DNA from 3 places in the Paenarthrobacter sp. PAE-2 genome. Region 3 is predicted to be linked to each of the others. Evidence: predicted binding sites of a transcription regulator. Region 3 holds the regulator's gene; each other region holds the start of a gene.
What was found. Region 3 encodes HrcA, which represses chaperone genes, less so after heat shock. Its sites were predicted from a motif close to TTNGCACTCGNNNNNNNCGAGTGCNAA; they were not measured.
Positions count from the first base shown of each region.

Region 1: the regulator HrcA is predicted to act here: its motif matches at 4,599-4,625, upstream of groL (chaperonin GroEL).
Region 2: the regulator HrcA is predicted to act here: its motif matches at 3,259-3,285, upstream of OCL88_RS02140 (Hsp20/alpha crystallin family protein).

Region 1 is NZ_JAPDNV010000023.1:8,932-15,492, forward strand. It holds gene OCL88_RS14195 (threonine/serine ThrE exporter family protein) at 1-954, shown strand, start outside; gene OCL88_RS14200 (siderophore-interacting protein) at 978-1,820, opposite strand; gene OCL88_RS14205 (uracil-DNA glycosylase) at 2,245-3,012, opposite strand; gene OCL88_RS14210 (DUF3263 domain-containing protein) at 3,121-3,456, shown strand; gene OCL88_RS14215 (LytR C-terminal domain-containing protein) at 3,506-4,126, shown strand; gene OCL88_RS14220 (cold-shock protein) at 4,305-4,508, shown strand; gene groL (chaperonin GroEL) at 4,807-6,432, shown strand.
Region 2 is NZ_JAPDNV010000003.1:1,221-7,781, reverse strand. It holds gene OCL88_RS02155 (HAD-IA family hydrolase) at 1-1,342, shown strand, start outside; gene OCL88_RS02150 (6-phosphofructokinase) at 1,339-2,364, shown strand; gene OCL88_RS02145 (metal-sensitive transcriptional regulator) at 2,399-2,656, opposite strand; gene OCL88_RS02140 (Hsp20/alpha crystallin family protein) at 2,778-3,200, opposite strand; gene OCL88_RS02135 (hypothetical protein) at 3,467-3,589, opposite strand; gene OCL88_RS02130 (zinc-dependent alcohol dehydrogenase family protein) at 3,679-4,677, opposite strand; gene OCL88_RS02125 (cation-translocating P-type ATPase) at 4,700-6,561, opposite strand, start outside.
Region 3 is NZ_JAPDNV010000008.1:74,182-80,742, forward strand. It holds gene hemW (radical SAM family heme chaperone HemW) at 1-887, shown strand, start outside; gene OCL88_RS07020 (DUF4870 domain-containing protein) at 928-1,341, opposite strand; gene OCL88_RS07025 (DUF3097 domain-containing protein) at 1,457-2,308, opposite strand; gene hrcA (heat-inducible transcriptional repressor HrcA) at 2,525-3,532, shown strand; gene dnaJ (molecular chaperone DnaJ) at 3,582-4,709, shown strand; gene OCL88_RS07040 (16S rRNA (uracil(1498)-N(3))-methyltransferase) at 4,712-5,488, shown strand; gene OCL88_RS07045 (GerMN domain-containing protein) at 5,525-6,556, opposite strand.

The sequences.
Region 1 (6,561 bases), on a different contig from region 3:
AACGAGATCACGCGCAGCGCCAAGCCCTTCCCCCGCTGGATGGTCACTGTGGCGTTCGGTGTGTTTGCCGCCGTGTTCGTCGGGGTGCTTGGCGGTGGTCCCGGAGCTTCGGCCCTGGCTTTTGCCTCCAACATGTTGATCAGCCTCCTGGCGCGCCAGCTGATTCGCTGGCGGACTCCGGACTTCTTCGTCACCATGGCCAGTTCTTTTGTGGTCACCTTTGTTGCTTTGATGCTGCGTTGGGCGGGTGCGGACATAGCTCCGTCCATCGTGGTGGCCGGCGGCATCCTCCTGCTGCTCCCCACGGGCAGGCTTGTTTCGTCGGTACAGGATGCGATTAACGGCTTTCCGGTCACGGCCGCAGGCCGCTTCCTGTCTACCCTGCTGACTTTCGGCGCGATCGTGGCGGGCATCGGCGTCGCTGTGGTGGTTGGAACCCTGATGGGCAGCCAGGTCCTGGACGTCACCAATACTTTCCCGCCGGCCTACCCGTTGTGGGGACAGGCGATCCTCATTGCGATCGCCGTGGTGGCTATTGGTGTCACCGAACAGACACAGATGCGGCTGTTACTTCCGACGGCGGCAGTCGGGCTGGCGGGCTTCTTTGTCTTGTGGGGCGTTGGCGAACTCGGTCTTGGTGACCGTTTGTCGCCCGCCATCTCGGCGATGGTCATCGGCTTGTTGGGCCGCGTCGTGGCCCTGAAGCTTGGTGCTCCGCAGCTCGTGGTCGCCGTTCCGGCAGCGTTGATCCTTCTGCCGGGCCTCACGATCTTCCGGTCAATGTATGCCTTGACGGTCGAAGGCGGCGACATCCTGGCGGGTGCCGGTGGCATGCTCAATGCGGCGGCGATTGTCCTTGGCGTCGCTGCCGGCATTGTGCTTGGCGACAACTTGGCCCGACCCTTGACGAAGGGCCTGTCCAGCAACGAACGGCGCAGGGTGCGGCGCCGGTAAGTCGCGCTGGTCCTGCCTGTCGGCTAAATCTTGCCGACAGGCAGTTTCTTCTCGGCCTGGAACACTTCCTCCACGCGACCCTGGGCCCAATAGCCGGACAGGGAGACCTGGGAGCGTTCCAGGCCGCGCTGCACGAAGAAGATCTCGCGGAGGCCCTTCATATAGCCCCGCTCACCGTGGGCGAAGACGTCCACCCGTCCGGGAAGCCATTCCATGGTCCGGAGGGATTCGAGCAGCAGTTCGCTGGATCCGGCAGGTACCCCGTTCCGCTGCAGCCAGTTCAGTTCGACGCCGGCGGGGGCGGTGATTTGAAGGACGTCGTCGGCGCTGTCTACTTCGAGGAACGCCACGCCCCGCGCCTCCGGTGCCAGCGCCTCAATGGACGCGGCGATCGCCGGAATCGCGGCGTCATCCCCGGCAAAGAGGTACCAGTCGGCGTCGGGTGCCGGATTGTAGGCACCCCCGGGCCCTGTGAAGGTCAGCGCGTCACCGGGTTCAGCCGCCGCTGCCCAAGGGCCGGCGAGGCCTTCATCGCCGTGGACCACGAAGTCGATGGCAAGTTCCTGCGCTTCAAGATTGACCCAGCGGATGGTGTAGGTCCGGGTATGGGGCCACTGCTCGCGGGGCATGGATTCCCGGATGGCCCACAGGTCCAGCGGCAGCTCGTAGTCGACGCCCGGCTGCGGGAAAACGATCTTGACGTACCTGTCCACGTACTCGTTCTGCGCGTAGTCCTTGAATCCCGGGCCACCCGCGATGATCCGGATCATGTGCGGCGACAACCGCTCCTTGCGCAGCACCGTCAGGTTGACCTGGGGGCGCGTTTTGCGGTCGGCGGACGAAGTGACGGGAAGGGCGGCATTCATAAGGCAAGCCTAAGCTGATTCACTGTACATTTGCTGGGGATGCGCGGAACGTTACATACCGCCGGCGTCGCTCTTTCACGTCCTGACGCGTTTTCCGCGTTGCTCTTTCACGTCCCGACGCGTTTTGTGCGTCGCTCTTTCACGTCCCGACGCGTTTTTCGTGTTGCTCTTTCACGTCCCCCGCCGGATAGTTCGACGACGGCGCTCGGCCGGGTGCCGCCGTCGGGCCTTGCCGTGTGTACTTTTCCTGCCGCTGCAGGCTTCCGCCCGCCCCCGAGCCCATTACCGACCGGGTAGTAAGTGCCAGATGGATCACCGGAACGGGGTGGGATGTGCCAGAGGGATCACCGGAAGGGGGTGGGATGTGCCAGAGGAATTACCAGAACGGGGTGGGATGTGAGAGAGGATCGCTGGGGAGGCGGGGCTACAGGACGGGGAGTTCCCAGTCGACGGGTTCGGCGCCCTGTTCACGCAGCAGCTCGTTCGTCCGGCTGAAGGGCTTGGACCCAAAAAATCCGCGGGACGCCGACAACGGACTTGGATGTGCGGACACAATCGACGGTGCCCCGTTCAGCAGTGGCCCCACGGACTCCGCGTCCTTCCCCCAAAGAACGGCCACGAGCGGCTTAGGCTGCCCGTCGGCGTCGGCGCGGTTCACCACGGCGTTGACGGCCGCCGTCGTGACGGTTTCCCATCCCTTGCCGCGGTGCGAGCCTGCGTTCCCGGCATTCACGCTGAGGACGCGGTTCAACAGCAGCACTCCTTGCCGCGCCCAGGCACTGAGGTCGCCGTGGACGCGTGGCGGCAGTCCAAGGTCGTCGTGAAGTTCGCGGTAGATATTGGCCAGGCTCCGGGGGATGGGCCGCGTCTCCCGGGAGACGGAGAAGGAAAGCCCGACGGCGTGTCCCGGCGTGGGGTACGGGTCCTGTCCCAGTATCAGGACCTTCACGTCGGCCAGCGGCTGACGAAAAGCCCTCAGCAGATTGCCGGCGGCGGGAAGGACCTGCGCTCCCTGCCCGGCCTGCGCAGCGACGAAGCCCAGTGCCGCGCGAAGCTGCGGCTCAACCGGGCTCAGGGCCTGCGCCCAGTCCGGCGCCATCAAGTCCTCCAGCGGCGTGTCCAACAGTTCATCAAAGCCCTGACCCGAGGGGCTTGCAGGTTCCAAGTCAAAGAGCGCTTCCTCACCAGTCACCCGGCAATTGTCTCCCGTGACGCGCGGCACTTCCGAATGACAGTGGTGTTATTCGCCCGTAACATGGGGAGGAGGAAATCCCCTTACCCGCGTCTTGAGGAGTGTGCCGTGGCCGAACCCGCGCCGGAATCGATGGCGGAGCAGGGCACCGGTTTCGCCCTTGCAGACCTGGCCGCAGGTGTTCGGGCAGATTCTCCGTTGAGTGAGCGCGAGCAGCAGATACTGGCCCTGGAGCGGCAGTGGTGGAAGTACGCCGGGGCCAAGGAACAGGCCATCCGCGAACTGTTTGATCTCTCCGCAACGCACTATTACCAGATCCTGAATGCGCTGATCGATACCGAGGAAGCCTTGGCCCACGATCCCATGCTGGTCAAGAGACTGCGTAGACTACGTACGTCGCGCCAACGTGCGCGCACAGCGCGTCGCTTGGGGTCCGACGCATAATTCGCACGGCTGAACTGTCAGCAGCAACCAGCAAGGACAACGCTTCACCATGACCAAATATGCCAAGGATGAATTCGACCGGGTTCCGCAAAACACGTCCCGTCAGGGTGTGCACAGGGACGCCACGGAAACGCCGCGGCCTACTCTGTGGCCGGTCCTCACTGTGGGCGCCGTGGCCTTGGTTCTTGGCCTGGTGGCATTCCTGATCCTTCCGCGGCTGGGCATCGTGGCGCCCTCGGCATCTTCCAGCACCTCGACGCCGGCCGCACAGCAGAGCGAGGCGGCACCTTCGGCAACACCCACGACGTCGGAGAGCGCGCCTATCGCTTCGGGCGAACCCACTCCGGACACGACTGCCTCGGAGTCGCCGTCTGCAACGCCTTCTTCGGCTCCTGTCGACAAGACGACTGCAGTGGCTGTCTACAACGGCACTGCCACCGCCGGGCTGGCCAGCCGCGTCGCCGGGTTGGTTCAGGGAGACGGATGGGCGCTGGGCGCGGTAGGAAACTGGGGAGGACTTCCGCAGCAGACGTCCGTGGTCTTCTACAACGCTCCGAAGCAGAAGGCGAACGCCGATGCCGTAGCTTCCCTGCTGGGCATCACCACCGTTGTGGAGTCCCCGGACGTGCAGCAGCCCTTGGTCGTCGTAGTGGGACCCGGCTACCAGTAAAGAGCCGAAAATACAGGGATCCGGAGTCCATCCGGCAGAACTCGGTTAAGCCTCAATAACAAAAGCAGCCCCTCACTGGCCGGGAGCAGCGAACCGGCCGTGACAGTGGTTACAGTGGATGAATTCCGGCGCGGAGATCCCGGCTGCCGGCAACAGCTTCTGTGAAAGTGTGGGCATTATGGCTTTGGGGACCGTCAAGTGGTTCAACGCCGAAAAAGGGTACGGCTTCATCACTGTGGATGATTCCGGCGACGACGTTTTTGTCCATTGGTCGGCGATCCAGATGGACGGTTACCGCGCCTTGGAAGAGGGGCAACGCGTGGAGTTCGAACTCGGCGAAGGCCTCAAGGGGCCGCAGGCTGAAAGCGTGCGTGTAGCCTAGCGGCTCAGCTTTCGGCTGAATGGGCCTCGCTGTGGGTAGCAGCGAGGCCTTCCTGCTTGCACTCTCCACGGTCGAGTGCTAATTATTGATTTAGCACTCCTACGCATCGACTGCTAATTCCGGCCCCGTCCGCGGAGCAGGGATTACCGCCGCTGCCAAGGAGGAACAAGAAACACCCTGATGGGGTGAGGTCCGGAGCGCGGGGCATACAGAGGCCGCGAGCGAAGGGCCGTCCGTCGCGGGCATCCCATCTGACAGGTACCTTCTTAACGACTGTCCCGAAAGGACTACCGCCGTTATGGCCAAGATCATTGCATTTGATGAAGAGGCACGCCGCGGCCTCGAGCGGGGCCTGAACACCCTCGCTGACGCCGTCAAGGTCACCCTCGGCCCGCGTGGACGCAACGTCGTCCTCGAAAAGAAGTGGGGCGCTCCCACGATCACCAACGATGGTGTTTCCATCGCCAAGGAGATCGAGCTGGACGATCCTTACGAGAAGATCGGTGCTGAGCTGGTCAAGGAAGTTGCCAAGAAGACGGATGACGTCGCTGGCGACGGTACCACCACCGCTACTGTCCTCGCACAGGCCCTGGTCAAGGAAGGCCTGCGCAACGTTGCTGCCGGCGCCGACCCGCTGTCCCTGAAGCGCGGCATCGAGAAGGCAGTGGACGCTGTTATCAGCGAACTGCTTGCTTCCGCCAAGGAAATCGAAACCAAGGAAGAGATCGCAGCTACGGCTTCCATCTCCGCCGGTGACCAGGAAATCGGTGCACTGATCGCCGAAGCCCTGGACAAGGTGGGCAAGGAAGGCGTCATCACGGTCGAGGAATCCAACACCTTCGGCCTGGAGCTGGAACTCACCGAGGGCATGCGCTTCGACAAGGGTTACATCTCCGCTTACTTCGTCACCGACGCTGAGCGCCAGGAAACGGTCCTCGAAGACCCGTACATCCTGATCGTCAACTCCAAGATCTCCAACGTGAAGGAACTCGTCACGGTTCTGGAGAAGGTCATGCAGTCCAACAAGCCGCTGCTGATCATCGCCGAAGACATCGAGGGCGAGGCCCTGGCCACCCTGATCGTCAACAAGATCCGTGGCACCTTCAAGTCCGTTGCCGTCAAGGCTCCGGGCTTCGGTGACCGCCGCAAGGCCCAGCTGGCCGACATCGCCATCCTCACCGGTGGCCAGGTCATCTCCGAAGAGGTAGGCCTCAAGCTGGAGAACGCTGGACTGGAGCTCCTCGGCACCGCCCGCAAGGTTGTTGTCACCAAGGACGAGACCACCATCGTTGAAGGTGCTGGCGACGCCGAGCAGATCGCCGGCCGTGTTGCCCAGATCCGCGCCGAGATCGAGAACTCCGATTCCGACTACGACCGCGAGAAGCTGCAGGAACGCCTGGCCAAGCTGGCCGGCGGCGTTGCAGTCATCAAGGCCGGTGCCGCTACCGAAGTTGAGCTCAAGGAACGCAAGCACCGTATTGAGGACGCCGTCCGCAACGCGAAGGCTGCCGTTGAAGAAGGCATCGTTGCCGGTGGTGGTGTTGCCCTCATCCAGGCAGGCGCCAAGGCATTCGCCAACCTCACGCTGCAGGGTGACGAGGCAACGGGTGCCAACATCGTCAAGGTTGCCATCGACGCACCGCTGAAGCAGATCGCTTTCAACGCAGGCATGGAGCCGGGCGTTGTGGTGGACAAGGTTCGCGGCCTGCCTTCGGGCCACGGCTTGAACGCTGCCTCCGGCGTCTACGAAGACCTGCTGGCTGCCGGCGTCAACGACCCCGTAAAGGTCACCCGTTCGGCCCTCCAGAACGCAGCTTCCATCGCTGGTCTCTTCCTGACCACCGAGGCTGTTGTTGCTGACAAGCCGGAGAAGAACGCTCCGGCTCCGGGCGGCGACGAGATGGGCGGCATGGGCGGCTTCTAAGCCTCCTGTCCTGCAGCATCACGCTTAGCAACGACGACGGCGGTCCTCACCTTCGGGTGGGGGCCGCCGTCGGCGTTTCCTGCCAGGGCTCCTTTGACGCGTGGATCGGCGAAAAGCCGCGAATACGTC
Region 2 (6,561 bases), on a different contig from region 3:
CGAGCTGTTTGTCCTCCCGGTCCTGAACCCGCGCATGCCCGAGGTTTCCAAAGCCCTCTTGGACTACCGTTGGCGGCGGCTGCCCGCCGCCCGCCAGGCCGCCGTCGCAAAGGGCTTGTCCGGTGCGCTGTTTCCGTGGCAGAGCGGCAGCGACGGCACGGAAGAAACACCGGATTGGCTTTACAACCCGCGCTCAGGGCAATGGGTGCCGGATTATTCGCACCTGCAGGTCCACGCCGGACTCGCAGTGGCGTTCAACGCCTGGCAGTACTTCGAATCCAGCAACGACGTCCCGTGGTTGCTGGGACACGGCGCAGAGCTGCTCATTGACGTGGCACGCTGTTTTGCCTCCCTGGCCGTCCACGATCCCGGTCACCGCCGCTACCACATCCGCGGAGTGGCGGGCCCGGATGAATACCACACGTGGTTGCCCGGGCGGGATGTTCCCGGCCTGGACGACAACGCTTACACGAACGTCATGGCGGCGTGGGTTTGTGGCAAGGCGGCCGAAGTCACTTCAATGTTCCCGGGCCACGAACAGCAGGAACTGCTGGAACGGCTGGGTGTCGGCAAACGCGAGCGGGCACACTGGGGCAGGCTCTCCCGGGCCATGTATGTGCCGTTCAACAAAGACGGCCTGATCAGCCAGTTCGAAGGCTACGATCTTTTGCGGGAGCTGGACTGGGATGGCTACCGGCAAGAGTACGACAATATAGAGCGGCTGGACCTGATCCTGGGGGCGGAAGGCGATGACGTCAACCGCTATAAGCTCGCCAAGCAGGCGGACGTCCTCATGTTGCCGTACCTGCTGGGTGGTTCCGGCCTCATCGCAATGCTCCACCAACTGGGTTACCGCATGACCGAGGCACAGCTGGCGCGGACCGTTGAGTACTACCTCGCCAGGACAGCGCACGGCTCAACACTGAGCAGGGTGGCGCACGCCTCCGTCCTGGCTGCCGTGGACCCTGACCGCGCCTGGGAAAGCTACCGCGAAGCACTCGACGCGGACTTGGATGACACCCAGCACGGAACGACCAAAGCCGGTATCCACCTGGGTGCGATGGCGGGCACGGTGGACGTCATCCAAAGAAGTTTCGCGGGGCTGCGGGTTGGCCGTTCAGGAATCACCTTCACCCCCAATTTGCCGCGCGGACTCAACTCCGTGTCCTTCACGGTGAAGACCCAGGGACACTGGCTGGACATCGAACTGACCACAGAACGGATCCGGGTCACGTCCTCTCCCGGCAGCGCTCCTCCGCTCCGGATCCAGGTCCGCGACCAAACACTGATGCTGCCGGCAGGAGAGAGCCGGAGTTTCAGGCTGCAGGCGGGATCGCGATGAGAAGGTTGGGGATCCTGACGAGCGGCGGCGACTGCCCGGGCGTCAATGCCGTCATCCGGGGAGCAGTCCTGGCCGGGGTCCGGACCGGGCAGTATGACTTCGTGGGCTACCTGGACGGTTGGAGCGGTGTGCTCAGCAACAACACTGTTCCCCTGACCCTTGAATCGGTCAGGGGCCTTTCGCGCCTGGGCGGAACAATACTGGGAACCTCACGGACCAACCCCATCACGTCCGGGGGAGCCCCGGCAGTCATCGCATCCTTGGAGCGCGGCCAGGTTGATGGCTTGATTGCGGTGGGGGGAGAAGGCACCCTCGCAGCTGCCCGGATCCTGGGCGAATCGGGTATCAAAGTCATCGGCGTCCCCAAGACCATCGATAACGACCTCAGCGCAACGGACTACACCTTCGGGTTCGACACCGCCGTGCAAACGGCCACCGAAGCGATCGATCGGCTGCGCACCACCGGCGAATCCCACCACAGGTGCATGATTGCCGAGGTCATGGGGCGCAACGCCGGCTGGATTGCCCTTCATGCAGGCATGGCCGCCGGAGCGCACGCCATCCTGATCCCGGAACGCCGGGTGAGCCTGGAGCAGGCAGCGGCGTGGGTCCTGTCAGCCCGGAACAGGGGCAGGGCACCTCTGGTGGTGGTGGCAGAGGCCTACGTTCCATCAGGCCAGGATGCTCCCTACTTCCCGCGCGGACTCGATACCTTTGGCCGTCCGCGCTTGGGTGGGATCGGATACCTCTTGGAGGAACAGCTCCAGGAACTGACGGGAATCGAATGCAGGGCAACGGTCTTGGGGCACATCCAACGGGGTGGGGCGCCCACGGCATTCGACAGGGTCCTGGCAACGCGGTTGGGAATGGCGGCCGTCCGTGCAGCATCCAAGGGGGAGTGGGGCGTGATGGTTTCCTCGCGGGGCACGGAGATCACCACTGTTGACCTTGCTGCCGCGATTGGTGAGCTGCACACGGTCCCGGAGGACCGGTATTTGGAGGCCGAAATGCTGTTCGGGTGACCTGCCCTGCTGCCCTACTATCGGGCGTCGGGCGTCAGGCGAGGGAGAGGAACAGCTTCTCCAGCTCTTTCCTGTCCATCGTTTGGTCCTCCTGGATGATGCACTGCTCCAGGCCCGTGGCGATGATGGCGAAGCCGGCCCGGTCCAGCGCCTTCGAAACGGCGGCGAGCTGGGTGACGACGTCTTTGCAGTCACGGCCTTCTTCCAACATGCGGGTGACGGCGGCGAGCTGCCCCTGTGCGCGCTTGAGGCGGTTGATTACAGGTGTGAGTTCGGTGGGGTTCAGTTCCATGAGGGTGCTCCATCGGTGGGTTGCTGCCCTCCATGGTATACCCCTATGGGTGTACTGATAGTGGTGGCTGACGACAGGCCGGGCAGGTGCCATCCCATCCGCACCTGCCCGTAGCACGTTCTCAACTCCTGGTGATGGGAACCTTCGAGGGCGAAGCTGTCGCTGTCTTTTCCGGGATGGGTGCCCGTACTTCGAGGACGCCGTCCTTGTAGGAAGCGGTCACGTCGCCTTCCTTCACGCCGTCCGGCAAAGGTATGCGGCGGACAAAGGAGCCGTACCGGAACTCCGAGCGGTAGCTGTCCTTCTCCTTGTGCTCCTTCTTTTCCTGGCGTTCGGCCCGGATGGTCAGGCCGCCGTCGGAGACGGTGATCTCCGCGTCCTTTTCCGGGTCGATGCCGGGAAGTTCGGCACGGATCACCAACGTATTCCCGTCAACCACTTCCTCCACTTTGATCCCCCCGGCGGTGCTGTCGCCGTCGAACAATCTCTCGATAAGCTCCATCGGTGAGCGACGCGCATCAAGCCATTTCGTCAGCTCGGTCATGCCAGCCTCCATCTCTTATCCGCCGCGGAACCTTTCCCGGCAGTACCAGCTTTTCGCTTCGGCAGCGCGGCTTCCAGAGTCCAAAGTCCCCGCCCCCGCCGGGGTCTTCCGGCCCTTACCCTGCGCCGGGGACTGCTGCAGGATGGGGATATGCCCGCGGAATTGCCGGGTGCAGGGAGGAGTCAGTGATGGGTGGACGGGTCAACCCGGAGTCAGAGCCCCAACGGCCCAACGACGGCCAGGGAAAAGGGCGTTCCCGCAAGAGGCTAACGGGTCTCCCGCTCCAAGGCAGCCCCCTGGTCCAAAGGATGCTCCGCATCGGCAAACGCCGGGAGGCCGCGGAAGAAAAGCTGGAGCGCCGGCTGGGTGGAGAGGACACTGAGACTCACACCTGACGTTGCCCCTGGCCCCCACACGCCGGATCGTCCCCCCAGGCGCCGGACCGGAACCGGCGTCGGTGGATCTGTCAGCGCATCTGTCAGCGCATCTTCAGCACGGCAGCGCCGGTGATGTGGTCGTTGGCCAGATCCTCCAGCGCACGGTCCGCGTCCGTGAAGTCGTAGGTGGTGACGGTAGGGGCCAGGCCGATCTCCGCGGCCAGGGCCAGGAAAGCGGTGCCGTCGGCCCGGGTGTTGGCGGTGACGCTGCGGATCTGCCGTTCATAGAAGAGTTCGTTCTGGTAATTGAGGGACGGGATGTCCGTGAGGTGGATGCCGGCAATGGCCAAGGTTCCGCCGCGATCCAACGCCCGCAGGCCCACCGGAACCAGTTCGCCCACGGGAGCAAAAAGAATGGCTGAGTCCAGGGGGACCGGCGGAGCATCGTAGGCGTCGCCGGCATAAACCGCTCCGAGGCTGAGGGCCAGGTCCCGGGCTTGTGCCGATCGGGTCATGACGTAGACGGACGCGCCTTTGCTGATGGCGATTTGGGCCGTCAAGTGGGCGGACCCACCGAAGCCATAGATGCCCAGCCTCCCTCCCGGCGGTAGCGCAGCCCGTTCCAGAGCCCTGTAGCCAATGATCCCCGAGCACAGGAGCGGTGCCGCTTGTTCGTTGGTGAAGCGCGCAGGCAAGGCATAGGCGAAGTCCTCATTCACCGTCATATGGTCGGCAAAGCCGCCGTCACGGTCCCACCCCGTGAATCGAGGCGCCAAGCAGAGATTCTCCTGGCCGCGCCGGCAGTAGGGGCAGTGGCCACAGGTCTGGCCGAGCCACGCGACGCCGATTCTGTCCCCGGGAGAGAAGCGGCCTCCGCTGAAACTTTCCACGACCGTGCCTACGGCTTCGTGGCCGGGGATCACCCCGGCGTGGCGGGGCGGAAGGTCGCCCTCGGCGAGATGGAGATCGGTGCGGCAGACACCGCACACATCCACGCGCAGGAGTACCTCGCCCGGCCCGGGCCGCGGGTCCTCGCGTTCGCCCATCCTCAAAGGCCTGTCCGCTATCTTCCCCGGCACATCAACCCACCATGCACGCATGACTCTTCCTCGTCGTCGGATATCAGGAGGCTCGCACGGACCCTTCCCGCCTTCCAGAGGCGAAAGTCACGTCCGCACCGTGGTTGCCGCGGGTAACGTACCGTCCCACAAGCTCGACGGCGGCACTTGCCGCCAGCGCGGTCAGCACCGAGACCAGCAGCAGGTCAGGTGGAGGCCATTCGAGCAGGAAGAACCCGCGGAGGAAATCAAGGCCCATCACCGCTGCCATCCCCACATAGCATCCCGCCAGAACCGGTACCTTCGTTGCGTTCAGGGGCCGGGAAGTCACAGCCAGGATCCACGATCCGATGATGGTCAAGGTGATGGTGGTGGCCGAACGGCTTGTCAGGACACTGTGATCGCCGCTGAGGGACGCATAGGTGTTGACCCCAAGAATGGCAGTGGCCGTGATGACTCCTGCCGGTATCGCGAAGGACAGGGAACGCTTCAGAAAGCCCGGGACGTAGCGACGGCTGCTGGGCAGGAGGGCCAGGAAGAACGCCGGCAATCCAATGGTCAGGCCATCGACGGCGGACAGCTGGCGGGGGAGGAAAGGATACGGCTGCAGCAACAATCCGCAGGCCACGGCCAGGACCGTGGCGTAGGCGGTCTTGCTGAGGAAGAGCATCGATACCCGTTCCATGTTGTTGATGGCCCGGCGCCCTTCGGCCACAATGCCTGGCAGGCGGCTGAAGCGTCCATCGAGCAGGACCAGCCGTGCCACGGCTTTGGTTGCCGGGGCGGCCGTGTCCATCGCGATGCCCAGGTCGGCAACCTTGAGTGCGGGGATGTCATTGACGCCGTCACCGGTCATGGCAACGGTGTGGCCTTTCCTTTGAAGGGCCTGGATCAGGTCCTTCTTCTGGTGGGGGCCTACCCGGCCAAACACGTCATTGTCCTGGACACAGGATGCCAGGGCTTCAGGATCCGCGGGGAGTGTTGTGGCGTCACAGGCAGGGCGGCCACCCAGTCCGAACCTCCCGGCCAGCAGTCCCACTGTCCGGGGATCGTCGCCGGAAAAGATCTTGATCTGCACGCCCTGTTGCCGGAAGTAGTCCAGCGTGGCCGAGGCGTCCTCCCGTATCGATTCCCGAAACGTGACGAGCAGCACCGGTGAAGCGCCGGCGGGAGAAGGAGTCCCGCCGGTACCGCCGGCGTCGTTTCCTGCAGCCAGTACCAGAGCCAGGGTCCGGAGGCCGGAGGAGGCCAAGGCGGTAGCGCGTCCACGCGCCTCTTCAGCCGTGCCAAGAACAACCCCGGGGGCGCCCAGGAGCCACGTCCGGGGCGCTCCTGAGGCACCCGCGAGCGTGACGGAGCTCCAGCGCCGCGCAGGGTCGAAAGGTACCGAGGCGAGGGGAGGTTGGGCGCTTCGCGGCGGAAAGGCTGCCTTCAAGGCGCGGGCGGTCGCGTTTGTACGCTGGATGGCACCGAAGCATTCCAAGGCGTCCCGCCAATCCGGAAATTCTTCCTCCGGTCCGAGCAGATGGACTGCGTCGAAAACCATCCGGCCGTCCGTCAGTGTCCCGGTCTTATCCAGGCACAGGACGTCAACCCTCGCCAAGACCTCCACGGCGGCCAGTTCCTGGACGATGACCCGCAGCCTGACCAGCCGGATCGCCCCGACGGCGAACGCCACGCTGGTCAGCAGGACCAAGCCCAAGGGGATCATCGCGATGGTGCTGGCCACAGCCGGCACCACGCCTTCCTTCCAGTCGCCGGACGCGAGCGCCGCGTTCCATCCGCCGTGCTGGATCATTTGGGAATTGAGGACCAATGCGGACAACGGAAGGACAAGCCATGCGATGGCTTTCAGGACCTTATTGATTCCGGAGCGGATTTCGGAGGTCACGAGCGAGAAGCGTTTGGCTTCCGTCGCGATGCGTT
Region 3 (6,561 bases):
CAGTGGGGCATTGGGGACTGGAAGACGGCGCTGAGGTCACCACGGAGGCCAACCCGGATTCGGTAACCCGTGAGTCGCTGCAGGTCCTCAAGGACGCCGGCTTCACCCGCGTCTCCTTTGGCATGCAGTCGGCAGTCCCGCACGTCCTCAAGGTACTGGACCGGACCCACACGCCCAGCCGCGTCCCCCAGGTTGTCCAGTGGGCCCGGGAAGCAGGGCTGGCCGTCAGCCTCGACCTGATTTACGGGACGCCGGGGGAGTCCATGGCTGACTGGCGGGAGTCGTTGGAGACCGCGCTCTCCTACGAGCCCGACCACGTCAGCGCCTACGCCTTGATCGTGGAGGAGGGGACCAAGCTTGCCGCCCAGATCCGCCGCGGCGAAGTGCCCGGCATCGACGACGACGACCACGCCGCCAAGTATGAACTTGCCGACCAGCTGATCTCGGAAGCCGGCCTGGGCTGGTATGAGGTCAGCAACTGGGCCAGGACACCGGAACAGGCTTGCCGCCACAACCTGGCGTACTGGCGCGGCGACGACTGGTGGGGTATCGGCCCCGGAGCGCATTCCCATGTGGGCGGCGTCCGGTGGTGGAACGTCAAGCACCCCGCTGCCTATGCTTCCCGCCTGGTGGCCGGAGAATCTCCGGCTGCGGGCAGGGAAACGCTCGACGCCGGAACACGGGATGTGGAGCGGATCATGCTGGAGGCGCGGCTTGTGTCGGGCCTGGCCATAGATGGCTTGGACAAGGACGGCAGGCGTGCTGTGGCGGGTTTGATAGCCGATGGCCTGGCCGAACCTGCTGCGGCCTTCCAAGGACGCTTGGTGTTGACCCTTAAGGGACGTTTGTTGGCCGATGCGGTAGTGCGGCGCATCCTGCCGGACTGACTTACGGAAGATCGGCCCTGCGGAAAGATCGGCGTCGCCGCTACTTGATCCAGCGAAGGTTGAAGCGGTAGCGGTGCGGCTGGCCGTGGTTCACGCGGATGCCGGCGGAGACGGAGAAGCACGTCAGTGCCACCCAGATTGCCGTGGCGATGACGGCAAAGATGTTCCCCACAACCGGTAGCAGCACGAGGATGTTCGCTACGGCCGCTGCAATGGTGGGCGGCAGCGTGAAGTTGAGCGCTTCCTTGGATTCCTGCGCTGTAAAGGGACCCCTGTCGCGGAAAATCAAGTAAATCAGCAGCGAGGGAAGGCACCCGAGGATTCCACCGAAGTGCGCCAGGGTTGCCCACTGGCGGTCCTCGCTGGCTGTGAGAGGGAGTGCGTTTGCAGGCGCGCCATGGTACTGGGGCTGACCTGCGGCCCTGCCCGGTTCTTCTGGGGCGTTCTCTGACACGTTGGTTCCCTTTGCTTTAAAAAATGCTGCGGTGTTGCTGTCCCAGAATATAGGGTCCGGGGCTGTTCCGGGACCAACCCGCCGCCCGCCGCCGTCGGACGCCCAGGCGCTGGAGTCAGGGCACGGTGAGGAAGTCGATGACTTCCTCCACGCGGCCCAGGAGGGATGCTTCAAGGTCGGCGTAGGTGCGGACCGCGCCCAAAAGGCGCTGCCAGCCGAGTCCGATGTCCTCCGCAGTCTCGTGCGGCCAGCCAAAAGCACGCAGGATCCCCGTCTTCCAGTCCGTACCGCGGGGAACATCGGGCCATTGGGCGATGCCAAGGACCTTGGGCCGGATCGCCTGCCAGACATCTACGTAGGGGTGTCCCACGATCAGGACGTTGCCGGCAGCGCCCGGCAAAGTCATCGCTTCGGCGGCGATCCGCGATTCCTTGGAGCCGGCTACGAGGTGGTCCACGAGGATTCCCAGCTTGCGCCCCGGGCCGGGGTTGAAGGCTGCTATCGCGGCTTTGAGGTCATCCACCCCGTGCAGGGGCTCGACGACGATGCCCTCCACGCGGAGGTCGTCACCCCATACTTTTTCCACGAGTTCCGCATCGTGCTTGCCCTCCACCCAGATACGGCTCGCTTTGGCCACCTGGGCGCGTTGGCCACTGACGCGCACGGAACCCGAGGCTGTCCGTGTGGGGGAGGCTGCAGTGGCGGGTGCCTTGGGCGCGGGAGGCAGGAGCCGGATGGGCTGACCTTCCAGCAGGAAGCCGAAGCCCAGCTGGAAGGACTTGGTTTTTCCGCGCCGGTCTTCGAGGGCTACGATGTGCATCCCGCCGGACTTTTCCACGCGGGTGACCGCACCCACCCAACCGGATTGGGCATCCTCCAGCACCATCCCGCGTTGCACGGGTACCTCCGGTAGCCGGCGTTGGGCAGGAGCGGTCAGGTCCTGTGGACCCCAGGTGTCATAAGCCAAGGAATGACCTAACTCTTCGGGCTTGGACGGCTGCCGGGCCGCAGTCGCCGCCGGGCCTGCCATGGATGTCTGCGCGGGCGGTTTCAATGCTAGCAACGCGGTGGCCCATACTAGACTTGTTAGCACTTGGGCATGTCGAGTGCTAAGCAAAAGGGTCAGCTGAAGGTCCCTCGTGCATCAGTGCATGGGCCGGATGGTCTGTCAGGAGGTGTTGGAATGAGTGAGCCACGCAAACTCGAAGTTCTGCGTGCCATTGTTGAGGACTACGTACATTCGCGGGAGCCTGTTGGTTCCAAGGCCCTGGTAGAACGCCACCACCTGGGCGTATCCAGTGCGACCATCCGCAACGACATGGCGGTGCTTGAAGAAGAGGGGCTGATCGCAGCACCACACACCAGCGCCGGCCGTATTCCGACGGACAAGGGCTACCGCCTGTTCGTGGACCGGATCTCCCAGGTTAAGCCCCTGTCGGCCGCTGAGCGTCGTGCCATCCACTCCCTGCTTGAGGGTCCGGATGATATTGACGACATCCTTGAGCGGACCGTCAGGCTCCTGTCGCAGCTGACCAACCAGGTCGCCGTCGTGCAGTATCCGCACTCCAAGCGCGCCGTGGTGCGCCATGTGGAGTTCGTCCTCCTCGGGCCAAAGCAAGTGCTCGTGGTGCTGATTGCCGACACTGGAAGCGTTGGGCAGAAGGTCATCGATGCCGGTGCCGACGTTGCCAACGAGGCCCTCATGGCGCTGCGTTCACGCTTCCTGGGCAGCATCGCAGGCACGCAGATGGACCTCCTTCCACAGGTCTTGCCGTCCGTGGTGGCGTTGTGCCCGCCGGAGCTGCGGGGACTCGCCCAGATGCTGGCCAACGGACTCCAGGCCCTCAGCGATACCAGCAAGGAAGAGCGGATCCTGATGGCCGGCACGGCCAACCTCGCCCGTTCCAACGTGGACTTCCCCCTGAGCATAGGACCCGTGCTGGAGGCCCTTGAGGAACAAGTTGTCATGCTCCGGTTGTTGTCGGACATGGGGGATGATCCGCGCGGCGTGACGGTGAGCATCGGCCGGGAAAATCCCTACGACGGCCTGGCCGAGGCCTCCGTGGTGGCTACCGGCTACGGTTCCGGCGCCAAGGTTGGAATCCTCGGTCCCACCCGTATGGACTACCCCACCACCATGGCGGCAGTCCGCGCCGTAGCGCGCTACCTTTCCCGAATTCTCGGCGGCTGAAACCGGCCGTCACCAAAGACCGCAGTACAACAAGGAAGAGATACCGACTTTGAGCAGCCACTATGACGTTTTGGGAGTCTCGCCGGAAGCCACCGGGGAAGAGATCAAAAAGGCGTACCGCAAGTTGGCGCGCAAGCTCCACCCGGATGTGAATCCGGGGGAGGATGTCGCCGAACGCTTCAAGGCCGTGACCCACGCTTACGAAGTCCTGTCAGACCCGCAAAAACGCAGGGTGTACGACGCCACGGGCAATGAAAACGGAACGGACAACGGATTCGGCGGCGGCTATTCCGGGCAAGGCTTTGCCTTCCAGGACATTTTCGACACCTTCTTCGGCGGGGGCGGGGGTCACGGAGGTCCCGCGTCCCGCGTGCGTCGTGGCCAGGACGCCCTCATCAGCGTGCGCATTGATCTCAAGGACGCCGTGTTCGGCGTCAACAAGAAGCTCGAAGTGGACACGGCTGTTGTGTGCCCCACCTGTGACGGCAGCTGCTGCCGTCCGGGTACCCACCCGGAACGTTGTGACATTTGTGGCGGCAGTGGCCAGGTCCAGCGCGCTGTGCGCTCCATTCTGGGCCAGGTCATGACCACCGCGCCCTGCGGATCCTGTGAAGGATTCGGCACCATCATCAAGGATCCCTGCAACGAGTGCAGTGGCCAGGGCAGGATCCGCAGCCGCCGGTCCCTCACCATCAAAGTACCCGCCGGTGTGGCCACGGGGACCCGTATCCAGCTGTCCGGCCAGGGCGAGGCAGGCCCCGCCGGTGGTCCGGCAGGCGACCTGTACGTGGAGATCCGCGTCAACAGCGATTCCACCTATATCCGCGAAGGGGACGATCTCCACGCCACGCTAAGTGTACCCATGACTGCAGCCGCCCTGGGCACGGAGTTGACCCTGGAGACCTTCGACGGTCCGCAGGAGATCGATGTGAAGGCCGGTACGCAGTCCGGCGAGATCATCACCCTGCGCGGGCTCGGCGTGACGCATCTTCGCGGTTACGGCCGCGGCGACCTCAAAGTGCACCTGCACGTGGAGACGCCAACCAAGCTGGACGCCGCCCAGGAAGACCTGCTCCGTCAACTCGCCAAACTCCGCGGAGAACAGTTCACGGACGGGAAGCTCGTTGCCAGCGGCGGGATGTTCGCAAAGCTGCGGGACAAGCTCGGTAACCTGTAGCGGTGAGCAACCCCGTATTCTTCGCCCCCACCGGCAGCCTTGACGGATTGGTGTCCGGGTCCGTCTTTGTCCTGGAGGGCCCGGAGGCGCGGCACGCCGTGACAGTGAAGCGTCTGTCCGCAGGCGAACCGGTGGATATTTCCGATGGTGCGGGCGCCAGGCTGACGGGTAGGGTCTCCGAGGCAGGGCAAGGCTTGCTGTCCGTGGTTGCGGAAGAAGTAGCCTTTGAGGAACGTCCCGCTGTCCGGTTGGTGCTCGTGCAGGCGCTGGCCAAAGGAGACCGCGACGAACTCGCCATCGAAACGGCTACCGAGCTCGGCATTGATGCTGTGATCCCCTGGCAGGCGGAGCGCTCCATTGTGCGGTGGAAGGGCGATCGCGCCGCGAAAGCGCACGCAAAGTGGCAGTCCGTAGTGACCGCAGCAGCGAAACAAGCACGCCGGGCCTGGATTCCTGAGGTCAGGAACCTGGTGGACACAACAGCCTTGGCCAAAGCGGCAGCCGCGGCGGACCTGGCGGTGATCCTCCACGAGGATGCCAAGAACTCCCTGCGTTCGGTGATTGAGGAGGCCGGGATCCTCGCGGACAGCGGCCCGGACGCCGCGGGGGAAGTCCTCCTGATCGTCGGTCCAGAGGGTGGGATGGCTCCCCGTGAGGTGACCAGGCTCAGCGATGCCGGCGCGGTGACGGCGCTTTTGGGCCACCACGTCTTGCGATCGTCAACGGCCGGACCAGCCGCCGTCGTTCTGTTGAGCGATATCCTGGGCCGCTGGCGCTAGCGGGCGGCGGACCGGCCCAACCACCCGGGCCACGTCTTACTCGACCTTGAAGAGGCGGGTGTCCAGGGTGGTCTCGTCTGCGCGGCCGGATTCATCCACCTGGACAACCCGGAGTTCATACTTGCCGGGCTTCAGCGTGGCCCCAAAGGAGAAAACCCCGTACTGTCCGGGATCTCCGGTCGGCTTCGCCTGGCCGGTGAGCTTGCTGATCCGCGTTCCGGAGCCGTTGTCCTGGAGGATCTGCCAGTTCACGGGCTTTGAACTGTCGGTGCTGCGCCCGTTGAACTTCACCGCACCCGCGGGCACCGAGGCGTCTTCCTGAGGATCGATGATCCACAGCGGCGCTACCAGTGATGCATCACGTGCCATGGGCTGGCCCAGCTTCACCTGCCCGAACGCCATGAAGTCCGTGTGCCCGTCCACCAGGATGACTACCTGGATCTGCTGGCCCGAGTTGATCAGGCCCGAGGAGGACGCCGCCGCCGACGCCGTGTAGACCAGCTGCTGTACGGCTCTTTGGGCCATCCCGGCGTCGAGGTTGGCGTTGAACGCATCCCGGGAGATGTCCACTGTGATGACGTTCTTGCCGGAGATGGAAGTGGCCAGGCTTCCGGGATCCTGCCATGGCGTGAAGAAGTCGTGGTCCAAGGGCTTCTGCGCCATCATGATCCGAAGCGCCGTGGTCACCGGGTTCTCATCGCCGGAGATGTCCCTGAACTCTCGGTACAGGTAGACGTTGTCCTTGCTGCGCCCGATCCAATAGACGGGAATTTTGGTCGAAGCCTGGGTTGTCTCAAGGGGGGCATTGCTGGCGGGAGCGTCCTGGACGCTGATGGGAGGTCCCGAGGTGGCCGGTGTGTTGCCGCCGTTGGCTATGCAGCCCGTCAGCAAAAGGACAGCAAGCATCGCAGGCGCCGCTACTGCGGATTTTCTCCGCCGCTGCGCGCCTTGCTGGTTGTTTGCCGGCTTGGTGATGGGGGTTCCTTGCCTCGCGGCCGACGTTTCCGGGCGGCCGGTAGTGCGTACAGTGTTGTTCCTGCTTCTTCCTGCTTTGTCAGCTTGGCACATGAACG